2 regions of the Lentzea sp. NPDC006480 genome follow, and region 2 is predicted to be linked to the other one. Evidence: riboswitches for the same ligand, from Rfam matches in the RefSeq annotation. Region 2 holds a riboswitch; the other holds the start of a gene.
The links. Region 2 has a riboswitch for thiamine pyrophosphate ahead of thiC (phosphomethylpyrimidine synthase ThiC). Riboswitches for the same ligand answer to the same signal wherever they lie in the genome.
Positions count from the first base shown of each region.

Region 1 (5,893 bases), on a different contig from region 2:
GCCGGACGGATCCACCCGCAACGCCGTGGCGCGCAGCCCAACGCGTTCCACATCCAGCCCGACGAACGAGCCCGGCACGAACTTGTTGCACCCCAGGAACTTCGCGGTCTCCACGTCGACCGGCGACGACCAGACCTCGGCGGGCGGCCCGACCTGCACGATCCGGCCGCGCGACATGATCGCCACCCGATCCGCCAGCGTGAACGCCTCGTCGTGGTCGTGTGTCACGACCAGCGCGGTCGTGGCAGCCTCCCGCAACAACCGCGCCAGATCGACCGCCAGCTGCTCCCGCAACGCCCGGTCCAGCGCCGACAACGGCTCGTCCAGCAGCAGCAACCGCGGCGACGGGGCCAACGCCCGTGCCAGCGCGACCCGTTGCTGCTCACCACCGGACAGCTGCGTCACGCGCCGGTCCGCGTACCCCTCCAAGCCAACGAGCTCCAGCAGCGACGACACCTTCTTGTCCCGCTCCTCGCGGTCCACCCGGTGCATCCGCAGCCCGAAAGCCACGTTCCCGGCGACCGACCGGTGCGGGAACAGCTGCCCGTCCTGAAAAACCAGCCCGAACTCGCGTCGGTGCACCGGCACGCCGGCCAGATCCGCGGAATCCCAGCGCACAAAGCCGGAAGACGGCTTCTCCAGCCCGGCGATGGCGCGCAGCAGCGTCGACTTCCCGCACCCGGACGGTCCGAGCAGAGCCACGACCTCGCCGTCCGCCACGTCCAGCGACACGTCCGACACCGCAGCCGTCTGTCCATATCGGACGGTGATCGACTCAAGTTCCAGCGCCATCAGAACTCCCCGCTGCTCGGCACGCGCAACCGCTCGATCAGCAGCACGCACCCGACCGTGACGACCATCAGCAGCGCGCACGACGCGTAGGCCATCTGGCTGTTCAACTCCCCCGGCCGCGACATCAGCCGCGCGATCACCACCGGCAACGTCGGCGCGTCCGGCCGCGCCAGGAAGCTCGTCGCCCCGAACTCCCCCAGCGCCACCACGTAGCCGAAGCCCGCCGCGGCTGCCAGCGACCGCCCGGCCAGCGGCAGGTCCACCTCACGCCAGACGCGGAACGGCGAGGCGCCGAGCGTCGCCGCCGCCTGCCGCAGCCGTTCGTCGACGGCCCGCAGCACCGGCAGCACCATCCGCACGATCAACGGCGTCACCACCAACGCCTGCGCCAGCGGTACCAGCAACGGCGAGGTCCGGAAATCACCCGGCAACGCGTCCATCGTCACCAGGTACCCGAAGCCGACCGTCACCGCGGACACGCCCAGCGGCAGCATCAACGCGGTGTCCAGCACCTCGGCGATCCGTCCCCCGGAACGCCGCAACCCGACCAGCACCACAGCCGAGAACACCCCGACCACCAGCGCCACCAGCGTCGCGTCGAACGCCGTGCGCACCGAGTTCAACGCCGCGTCCAGCCCGGTCACCGCCAGCGTTCCGCGATCGCCGCGCGTTGCCAGGGCCGCATATCCGGCGAAGCTCCATCCGTCCCGTGTGGACAGTGAGCGGGTGATCAGCCCGACCACCGGCGTCAGCAACGCCACCACCACACCGAGAGCGGCGAACACCACGTACCACTCACCACCGGAAGGCCGTCGCGCCAGCTCTTCCCTGCCCCGCAACGACAACGCGGTCTCGCGTCGCCGCCGAGCCAACGCCCCCAGCACCAGCACGGCCAGCACCGCCGCGAACTGCAGCAACGACAACGCGGCCGCCCCGGACAGGTCGAACAGCTCGACGGTCCGCAGGTAGATCTCGGTCTCCAGCGTCCGGTACCGAGACCCACCGAGCACCAGCACGACACCAAAACTGGTGGCACAAAAAAGAAACACGACCGCAGCCGCAGATCCGATCGCGAGCGCCAATGCCGGCAGCACCACCGAGAGGAACGCTCGCGGCCGAGAAGCACCCAGAGCACGAGCAGCGTCTTCAGCCCGGCGATCCGTGTGCGCCCACAGCCCGCCAACGGTCCGCGCGACCACAGCCACGTTGAAGAACGCGTTCGCGAGCACGATCGACAACACTCCGCCGTCCGGCCAGAAAGTCCGGAACGCCAGCCCCACCACCACGGTCGGCAGCACGAACGGCACCATCACGGCCGCGCGCACCACACCAAGTCCACGCAGGCGGCATCGAGCAAGCACGAACGCGACCGGCACCCCGGCGAGCACCGCCACCACGGTCGACGCGGCGGCCTGCCCGAGGGTGAAGCCGACGAGTTCCCAGGTCTCACCGTCGAAGAGGGCGGTGAGCACCCCGCCTTCGCGCAGACCCAACGACAGGATCGCCAGCACAGGCCAGGCGAAGAACAGTCCGAGGAAGGCCAGCGGCAACAACGCCGCCGCCGACCACCCCGTGCGGGAACTCAGAACCGAGCTCAGCCCTGCACGAGCTTGCGCCACTGCTCGACCCACGCTTCGCGGTTGTCCTTCACCTTGTCCGCGGGCAGGGACTGCGGCGAAGTCGGCAGCGGAGCGTCCTTGGCCCACGAGTCGGGCAGCGCGACGCCCTCACGCGACGGGTAGACGTACATCTGCTCGGCCACCTGCGCCTGGAACTTCTCGCCCAGCAGGAAGTCGAGCACCTTCTGCGCGTCGGCCGCGTTCTTCGCCCCAGCCAGCACACCCGCGTACTCGACCTGGCGGTAGCAGGTCGAGAGCACGGCCTTCGTCTTCCCGCCCTCGGCCGACGGCGACGACGCGTAGGACACCACGATCGGCCGGTCGGCCTTGAAGTCCTGGTTGTAGGCCTCTTCCCAGCCGCTCACGACCTTGACGCCGTTGGCCTTGAGCTTGGTCCAGTACTCCTGCCAGCCGTTCTCACCGAACTTCGCGATCGTGCCCAGCAGGAACGCGAGTCCCGGCGAGGACGTGGCCGGGTTCTCCACGACCAGCTTGTCCTTGAACTTCGGGTCGGTCAGGTCCTCGTACGAGGTCGGCTCGACGCCGCCGAGCTTGGCCGGGTCGATGTTGAGGCACACATCGCCGACATCGACCGCGTGCAGCCGGTTCGAGGAGTCCGCCTGGTAGCGCTGCGCACCCTTGGTGGCCTCCGGCGAGGCGTACTCGGCGAACACGCCCTCCGCCAGCGCCCTGGACGCGAACGTCGAGTCGACGCCGAACGCGACGTCACCGATCGGGTTCGCCTTGGTGAGCACCAGCTTGTTCGTGAGCTCGCCTGCGTCACCCGAGGCGATCTGCTTCACGGTGATCCCGGTGGCCTTCTGGAACTCGTCCAGCAGCCCGTCCTTCACCACGAACGAGTCGTGCGTCACCAAGGTGACCTCGTGCGTCACCGGCGCGGTCGAAGTTCCGGCCGAACAACCGGTCAGCGCCAAAGCAGCGAGAACAGCCCAAATCCTTCTCATCACACATCTCCCTACGCCGGTATGACCCGGATCAGGTGGACGGTCGAGGGCTTGCGAGCCCTCCTCTCAGCCCGGCGCTTCACCGGACTCCCGTGGCAAACGCGCAGCTTACGTGACGTGGTGGGACGATCAGGACATGGCCGAGCTGTTGAGCGACGATCAGTTGAACGACGTGCTGCCCAAGCTGCCCGACTGGACCGCGCAGGACGCGGCGCTGGTCAGGACCGTGGAGCTGGCGAACTTCTCCCAGGCGATCATGGTCGTGAACCGGGTCGCGGAGATCGCGGAGAACGACAACCACCACCCGGACATCGACATCCGCTACAAGACCCTCACATTTCGCCTGAGCACCCACTACAAGGGAGGAATCACCGCGCTCGACGTATCTCTCGCCGAGGAAATCGACGGAGTCCTGGACGCGCTGAGCTGATTCGGTAAAGATGTGCGCTGCCGCCGCCAGCGGATATGAGAGGGAACACCCTCATGCGGTTGCGCACATCTTTGTTCACCGTGGCGCTGGCAGGCAGTCTTCTGATCGCACCGGCGGCCGCCCAGGCCGTGCCGTGTGCCCTGACGGACACGATGATCAAGGCCAGCTTCGCCTGGCTCGAGAAGGGCTCCGACCTCAAGGCGAACAACTGGTCCAACGCGAACTTCCACGTCGGCAACCTCGCCCAGGTGCGGACCACGGGCATCAGCAACCACAAGACGTGGCCGTGGGTGCAGGCGAACAAGTACCTGCTGCCGCTCGACCCGGCGAACCCGTACGCGCCGGACGCCCAGTCCAGCGGTGAGGCCTACCTCGACGTCTCGTACTTCCACCCGGAGCCCGCAGTGCTCCAGCCGTTGCGGGACAACCTGTACTCCCAGGCGAAGACCGGGAAGTACGACTACTGGAAGTCACCGGACGCCCTGAACATGGCCCTGCCGTCGTTCACGCGCATCGCCGTGGCCGACCTGAACCAGGACCTGCTCGACTACTCGTACAAGTCCTACCGGTCGCTCAAGCACCGCACGTTCAACGAGACCACCGGCCTGTGGAGCCTGAACGTGCAGACCAACGGCTGGGCCGTGCAGGGTCTCGCCAAGGCGATCCTGGCGCTGCCGAAGGACAACCCGTACCGCGCCGACTACGCCAAGACGCTGCGCAAGTCCGCCCACACGCTGCGGTACCTGCAGCGCCACGACGGCTTCTGGGGCGCCACCGGCAAGGACTCGGCGGCCACCGCGATGATCACCTACGCGTTCGCGGCGGGAATCAACGCTGGCGTGCTCGACAAGGACACCTACCTGCCGTACGTGCAGAAGGGCTGGACCGCCCTGCAGACCGCGCTGGACGCCGACGGCATGCTCGGGTTCGTCGCGGCCCGCAACTCGTGGAAGCCCGCCTCAGCCGGCGACCGGGCTGGGTTCGCTGTGGGCAGCTTCCTCATCGCCGGGCAGCAGCTCGTCCCTCTTACGCCGGGTTGCTAGCCCGATCGCGACCAGCGTGAGCATCCCGGCCGCCGGGTAGCCCCAGCCGAGCGCCGCGTAGTACCAGGGACGCGGGAAGTCCCAGATGTTCGGCTGGGCGTTCAGCAGGAACGAGACGAGATAACCACCGGTCAGCAGCACCCAAAGGCCGGCGGTGATCTTGCACAGGAGGTGTCCGCCCTCGTAGAGCAGCCAAAGCAGGGCGGGCACCATCCACACCCAGTGGTGGCTCCACGAGATCGGCGAGACCAGCAGGCCGAGCATCTGCACGCTGATGATCAGCGCCAGCACGTCCTTGGTCCTGCTCACCGCGAACCACGTCAGCGCGGCCGCGACGAGCACGGCGACGAGGTAGATCGGCCCGGTCTTGACGTCGTAACCGACCGTGCGGCTCAGTGCGCCGCGCATCGACTGGTTGATCGCACTGCCGACCGGCCCGACCCGGCTCGCGTCACCGAGCAGCTCGAACCAGAACTTGTTCGACTGGGACGGCGAGAGCGCCCAGCCGATGCCGTACACCGCCCCGAAGGCGACGAACGACCAGACCGCGGCCATCCACCTCTTCGTGACGAGGAAGTACAAACCGGAGATGGCGGGCGTCAGCTTGATGCCTGCGGTGAAACCCACGCCGGCGCCGCTGACCCAGTTGCGCGCGCTCGCGAGCGTGCCGATCAGGATCGCGCACAGCACCAGGTTGATCTGGCCGTAGTTGAGCGTGGTGCGCACCGGCTCGATCCACAGCACCAGCGCCGTCCAGAACATCACCCGCCGCGGGTCGTCGAGCTTCAGCAGCTTCAGCGTCGTCCGCACGATGTAGTAGAGGCAGCCCAGGCAGATCAGCTGCCAGATCCACCGCGACGCCTCCCACGGCACCCAGCTCATCGGCGTGAAGATCGCGGCCGCGAACGGCGGGTAGGTGAAGGGCAGCGGGAACACGTCCGCGTACTGCTCCAGGCGCCATTCGTACAGGTCGCCCTTCCACAGGTGCGGCGATCCGTTCCGGTACACCAACAAGTCGATCATGGTCATCTTGACCTGGAACTG
Region 1 is NZ_JBEXPJ010000042.1:11,691-17,583, forward strand. It holds gene ABZX92_RS18805 (ABC transporter ATP-binding protein) at 1-792, opposite strand, end outside; gene ABZX92_RS18810 (iron ABC transporter permease) at 792-2,345, opposite strand; gene ABZX92_RS18815 (thiamine ABC transporter substrate-binding protein) at 2,387-3,376, opposite strand; TPP riboswitch at 3,368-3,480, opposite strand; gene ABZX92_RS18820 (4a-hydroxytetrahydrobiopterin dehydratase) at 3,513-3,806, shown strand; gene ABZX92_RS18825 (glycoside hydrolase family 88 protein) at 3,866-4,849, shown strand; gene ABZX92_RS18830 (mannosyltransferase) at 4,766-5,893, opposite strand, start outside.
Region 1: linked by a shared signal. The riboswitch ahead of ABZX92_RS18815 (thiamine ABC transporter substrate-binding protein) and the one ahead of thiC (phosphomethylpyrimidine synthase ThiC) in region 2 are both predicted to bind thiamine pyrophosphate.

Region 2 (5,893 bases):
ACCACTGCTTCTCGAACGCGAGCATCGTGCGTTCGCGGCTGGTCAGCCCGTCAGCGGAGGTAAGCGCCTCGGCGTGATCCATCTGGCTCCCCACGGTCGCCACACCATCTCAGGTGCGGGCAATTCAATCACGTGATCGTTCCAACCTACCGCGCGACACCGACAGTTTTGGACCGCATAAAGTCTGACCATGGCCGTGCATCGCATCCGCATCGCTGGTGACCCCGTGCTTCACAACCCGACACGTGAGGTCACCGAGTTCGACACCGAGCTCAAGACGCTCGTCGACGACATGTTCGAGACGATGGCAGCTGCTCGCGGAGTCGGGCTCGCGGCCAACCAGATCGGTGTCGACCTGCGGGTTTTCGTGTACGACTGCCCGGACGACGAGGGCGTGCAGCACCGCGGCGTGATCTGCAACCCCGTGCTGGAGACCGACGGGATCCCGGAGACCATGCCGGACCCGGACGACGACTTCGAGGGCTGCCTGTCCGTCCCCGGTGAGGCGTACCCGACCGGACGCGCCCGATGGGCGAAGGTGACCGGGCAGGACGTCGACGGGCAGCCGTTCGAGGTCGAGGGCACCGGCTTCTTCGCGCGTTGCCTGCAGCACGAGACCGACCACCTCAACGGCTTCCTCTACCTCGACCGCCTCGTCGGCCGGTACAAGAAGGAGTCGAAGCGGATGCTGCGCGACAACGAGTGGGGTGTGCCGGGCCTGTCCTGGGACCCGGCCGACCCCGCGAACTTCGACGACGAAGACGACGACTGACGACTAGGGCCGCAGCACCGTCTCCACCTGCGCCAGCTCGTCCGCCGTCAGCGCCCCGAGAGCAAGCGCACCCGCGTTCTCCTCGACCTGAGCCACCGTCCGCACGCCCGGAATCGGGATCAGGCGGGGAGAACGCGCCCAGAACCACGCCAGCGCACCCTGCACCAGCGTCCGCCCGCCCGAGGTCAGGACGTCGCGCACGGCCTCCCGCGCCGCGAAGTACTCCGGCGAGGGCTTCCCGTCGACGAAGAACCGCAGCCAGGACGGGTTCGTGACGCGCACGTCGTCGGCGGGCAGCACGTCGAACGTCTCCCGCGCCAGCAACCCCATCGCGAGCGGACGGCGGCACAGCACCGCGTACTCCCCCGCGTACATCTCGGGGTTGTCGAACAGCAGGTTGATGTCGGCCTGCGCCGCGATCCCGTGCTCCCCCTCGCAGAAGAACCGCGCGCGCTCGACGTCGTCGGTGCTCCAGCCGTACGCGCGGATCTTGCCTGCGGCGACCAACGCCTCGCACTCGTCCCGCAGCAACGCCGCCTGCTCCAGCGGCAGGTCGCCGATGTGCAGCTGGTAGAGGTCGACGTAGTCGGTGCCCAGTCGCCGCAACGACCCCTCGACGGCGCGGCGCAGGTACTCGACAGACCCCTCGTTCCCGGTCATCCGCCTCGCCCCGGCGTCGAACCCGCAACCCCACTTCGTCGCGATCGACACCTGGTCACGCATGCCCGCAAACGCTTGCCCGACCAGCGTTTCCGCGTGCCCGCACCCGTACACGTCCGCGGTGTCGAACAGCGTCACGCCCAGCTCCACCGCCCGGCGCAGCGCCTTGACCGACTGCCCGTCGTCCGCCGGACCCCAGCCGACCGGCGCCCCGTCCGGACCCGAGAACGGTCCACCCATGGCCCACGTGCCGAAACCCAACTTCCCCAGATCCGTCATGAGGACCACCGAACATCCTGGAGCGCGCTCCAGGTCAAGAACCAGCCGCTTCTACTCGAAAAAGAATTGCCGCCATCAGCGACCATCTAGGCATGCCAATCGAAAACATCGTCGCCTTCGTAGCGGCCTCGTTCCTCATCGCACTGTCGCCCGGACCTGGCACGGCCATGGTCCTGCGACAGTCGGTGCACGGGCGAAAAGCCGCGCTGGCGACGGTGTTCGGCATGGAGGTCGGTGTCGCCTGCTGGGCGATCGCGGCCGCGCTGGGCCTGTCCGTCCTGCTCACGGCGTCCGAGATCGCCTACCACGCGCTGCGGATCATCGGCGCGGTCTTCCTGATCTACCTGGGCGTCAAGGCCCTGATCACCAAGAGCCTGCCGAACGCGGAACCGCCGCCCGCCAGCCACGCGTTCCGCAGCGGGCTGGTCGTGAACCTGGCCAACCCGAAGCTCGGCGTGTTCGCGATCTCGTTCCTACCGCAGTTCGTGCCTGCCGGGGAGGCCGGCCAGGGGGTTCTGCTCTTCCTCGCCATCGGCTGGGTGCTGATCGACACCGTCTGGTACCTGATCATCGTGTCGATCCTGCACACCATCCGCGGCTGGCTGAGCCGCCCGCGGGTCCGTCCGGCTCTCGAGAAGCTGTCGGGCGGCGTGCTGCTGGCGCTCGGAGTCCGGCTGGTACTCGACCCGCGTTGAGATCGGGCTGCCCCGGCGCCAGAAGAGCTCGGGCAACCCGGCCAGCTCACCGAGGGTGTAGCAGGCCGCCATGGAGGCGTAGCCACCAGCGAGCACGTGCGCGCGGATTCGGTCCAGCCGGCCGAACTCGATCACCTCACCGGCGATGAGGAACGGCAGCACCAGCTGCCAGGCCTGCACCACCGCGGGCCGGCGCCGGTGAGGTGCGCGCAGGGCTGCCCTGGCGACTCGTAAAAGGTGCTCGTTCGCGCTCATCGTGTACGGATGCGCCGAGTGGTCCCAGTTCCACCGGCGCTCCTCCGTGACGGCGCACCGCACGCACTCGACCGGCCCGGTGCCCAGTTCCGCACCGCAACGGGAGCACGCGAGCAACGTCATGGCCCAGTCGACGCACGTCCACGGGTACTGGCCGACGTCGGAGGAGACCACCAACTCGGCCAGTTCCCTGTCCGCCAGCTGGGACGATGTTCGCAACGCCTCCCAGTCCGCGAGCCAGAACTGGTCGAGCAGCTCGGCGCAGAAACCGCAGTCGGGATAGCCGCGACCAGCGAGTTCTCCGCAGGAAGGGCATGCGGAGACCACGGCGGGACGTTGACCGCGACGCGCGCCGGGCGGGAACGGCTGATGATCCGCCACGAGAGAGAAGATTAGGGGCAAACGACGCCCTTGGCAGCTACGGCGCGCGCTGACTATGGTCGGGTCTCGACAACTCAACAAGAACGCGGGAGCTCGCGCCTGAGCGGGCTGAGAGGGTGACTGGCTGCTACGCCGGTGTCACCGACCGCCTGAACCTGACCGGGTAATGCCGGCGTAGGGAGGAATGTCGTGACGGCACTTGACGACCGTTCGGTCAAGCCCAGTGTTACCACCGGCCCGATCTCGGGCTCCCGCAAGGTGTACCGCGAAGTCGCTTCTGACATCCGGGTGCCTTTCCGCAGGGTGGAACTGACCAACGGCGAACATGTCGATCTCTACGACACTTCCGGTCCGTATACCGACGACAACGCGACCATCGACGTCCACAGTGGACTGCCCGACCTGAGGTCCGGGTGGGTCGCGGCACGGGAACCGATCAACGGAGCTGTCAGCCAGCTCGCGTACGCGAAGGCCGGGATCATCACCCCGGAGATGAAGTACATCGCGGTGCGCGAGAACCTCGACGCGGAGTTCGTGCGCAACGAGGTGGCCATCGGGCGTGCGGTCATTCCGTTGAACCGCAAGCACCCCGAGGCCGAGCCGATGATCATCGGCAAGAAGTTCCTGGTGAAGATCAACGCCAACATCGGCAACTCCGCGGTGTCGTCGTCGATCGAGGACGAGGTCGAGAAGATGGTGTGGGCGTCCCGCTGGGGTGCCGACACGATCATGGACCTGTCCACCGGCAAGCGGATTCACGAGACGCGCGAGTGGATCCTGCGCAACTCGCCGGTGCCGATCGGCACCGTGCCGATCTACCAGGCGCTGGAGAAGGTCAACGGCGATCCGGCCGCGCTGTCGTGGGAGGTCTACCGCGACACCGTGATCGAGCAGTGCGAGCAGGGCGTCGACTACATGACCGTGCACGCGGGCGTGCTGCTGCGGTACGTGCCGCTGACGGCCAAGCGCGTCACGGGCATCGTCTCGCGCGGCGGGTCGATCATGGCCGCGTGGTGCCTCGCGCACCACAAGGAGAGCTTCCTCTACACGCACTTCGAGGAGCTCTGCGACATCCTGCGCACCTACGACGTGACGTTCTCGCTGGGCGACGGCTTGCGGCCGGGTTCCATCGCGGACGCCAACGACGAGGCGCAGTTCGCGGAACTCCGCACACTGGGCGAGCTCACGCACATCGCGCGGGCCAAAGACGTCCAGGTGATGATCGAGGGCCCCGGCCACGTGCCGATGCACAAGATCGCCGAGAACGTGCGGCTGGAAGAGGAGTGGTGCGGCGAGGCGCCGTTCTACACCCTCGGCCCGCTGGCCACGGACATCGCGCCGGCGTACGACCACATCACGTCCGCGATCGGCGCGGCGCAGATCGGCTGGCTGGGCACCGCGATGCTCTGCTACGTCACGCCGAAGGAGCACCTCGGCCTGCCGAACCGGGACGACGTGAAGACCGGCGTGATCACGTACAAGATCGCGGCGCACTCCGCGGACCTCGCCAAGGGCCACCCCGGCGTCCAGGACTGGGACGACGCGTTGTCCAAGGCGCGCTTCGAGTTCCGCTGGGAGGACCAGTTCAACCTGTCGCTCGACCCGGACACCGCGCGCTCGTTCCACGACGAGACGCTCCCCGCGGAACCGGCGAAGACGGCGCACTTCTGCTCGATGTGCGGGCCGAAGTTCTGCTCCATGAAGATCACCCAGGACGTGCGGCGCTACGCCGAGGAACGCGGACTGTCCACAGTGGAGGCGATCGAGGCGGGCATGGCGGAGAAGTCCGACGAGTTCGCCGACACCGGCAACAAGGTCTACCTGCCAGTGGTGGAAACGACGTGACAGCAACACCTCCGCGGGTCCTCACCATCGCCGGAAGCGATTCCGGCGGTGGTGCGGGGATCCAGGCCGACCTCCGCACGCTCTTCGCGTGCGGAGTGCACGGCTGCGTCGCGCTGACCGCCGTGACGGTCCAGAACTCGTTGGGCGTCACGGGAGTCGCCGAGATCCCGGCGGACGTCGTCGCCGCGCAGATCATCTCGGTCGCCGAGGACATCGGGGTGCAGGCCGCGAAGACCGGCATGCTGGCGTCGGCGGCGATCATCGAGGCGATCACGCCGGCGCTGGACCGCGTCGGCATCGGTTCTGGCAGGACGCCGTTCGTCGTCGACCCGGTGTCGGCGTCGATGCACGGCGACCAGCTGCTGGCCGACTCGGCGCTGGACGCGTTGCGGGGCCTGCTCTTCCCGCGCGCCACGCTGGTGACGCCGAACCTCGACGAGGTGCGGCTGATCACGGGGATTGCGGTCAAGGACCGAGCCGACCAACGGGTTGCCGCGGAGGCGTTGCACGCCATGGGCCCGGAGTGGGTGCTCGTGAAGGGCGGCCACATGTGGGACGACCCGGAGTGCCTCGACCTGCTCTACGACGGCCGGGAGTTCATCGAGCTGCCCGGACCGCGTTACGACGTCAAACACACGCACGGCAGCGGTGACACTCTCGCGTCGTCGATCAGCTCGGCACTCGCGAAGGGTGCGACCGTGCCGGAAGCGGTGCGGTTCGGCAAGGACTTCATCGTGCGCTCGGTCGCGGCGGCTTACCCGTTGGGTGCCGGCGTCGGACCGGTGTCGCCGCTCTGGAGGCTCGACAAGTAGGCCGGCCGCTTCGCCGAACTCTCCGGCGAAGCGGCGCCAGGCCTCACTTCGGCTCTTCGCCGACCAGTGTCTCCAGCGCGTCCAACGCGTTCACCAGAGCGGAAACATGTTCGGGTGTCAGCTGCTCGATCCGCCGCTGCAGCTCGCGCACCCGCGCGGACCGCACTCCGGAGACCATCGTCTCGCCCTCGGGC
Region 2 is NZ_JBEXPJ010000137.1:7,935-13,827, forward strand. It holds gene ABZX92_RS35395 (DUF3263 domain-containing protein) at 1-82, opposite strand, end outside; gene ABZX92_RS35400 (peptide deformylase) at 191-772, shown strand; gene ABZX92_RS35405 (aldo/keto reductase) at 776-1,711, opposite strand; gene ABZX92_RS35410 (LysE family translocator) at 1,804-2,406, shown strand; gene ABZX92_RS35415 (hypothetical protein) at 2,708-2,944, shown strand; TPP riboswitch at 3,118-3,240, shown strand; gene thiC (phosphomethylpyrimidine synthase ThiC) at 3,232-4,887, shown strand; gene thiD (bifunctional hydroxymethylpyrimidine kinase/phosphomethylpyrimidine kinase) at 4,884-5,699, shown strand; gene ABZX92_RS35430 (MarR family transcriptional regulator) at 5,743-5,893, opposite strand, start outside.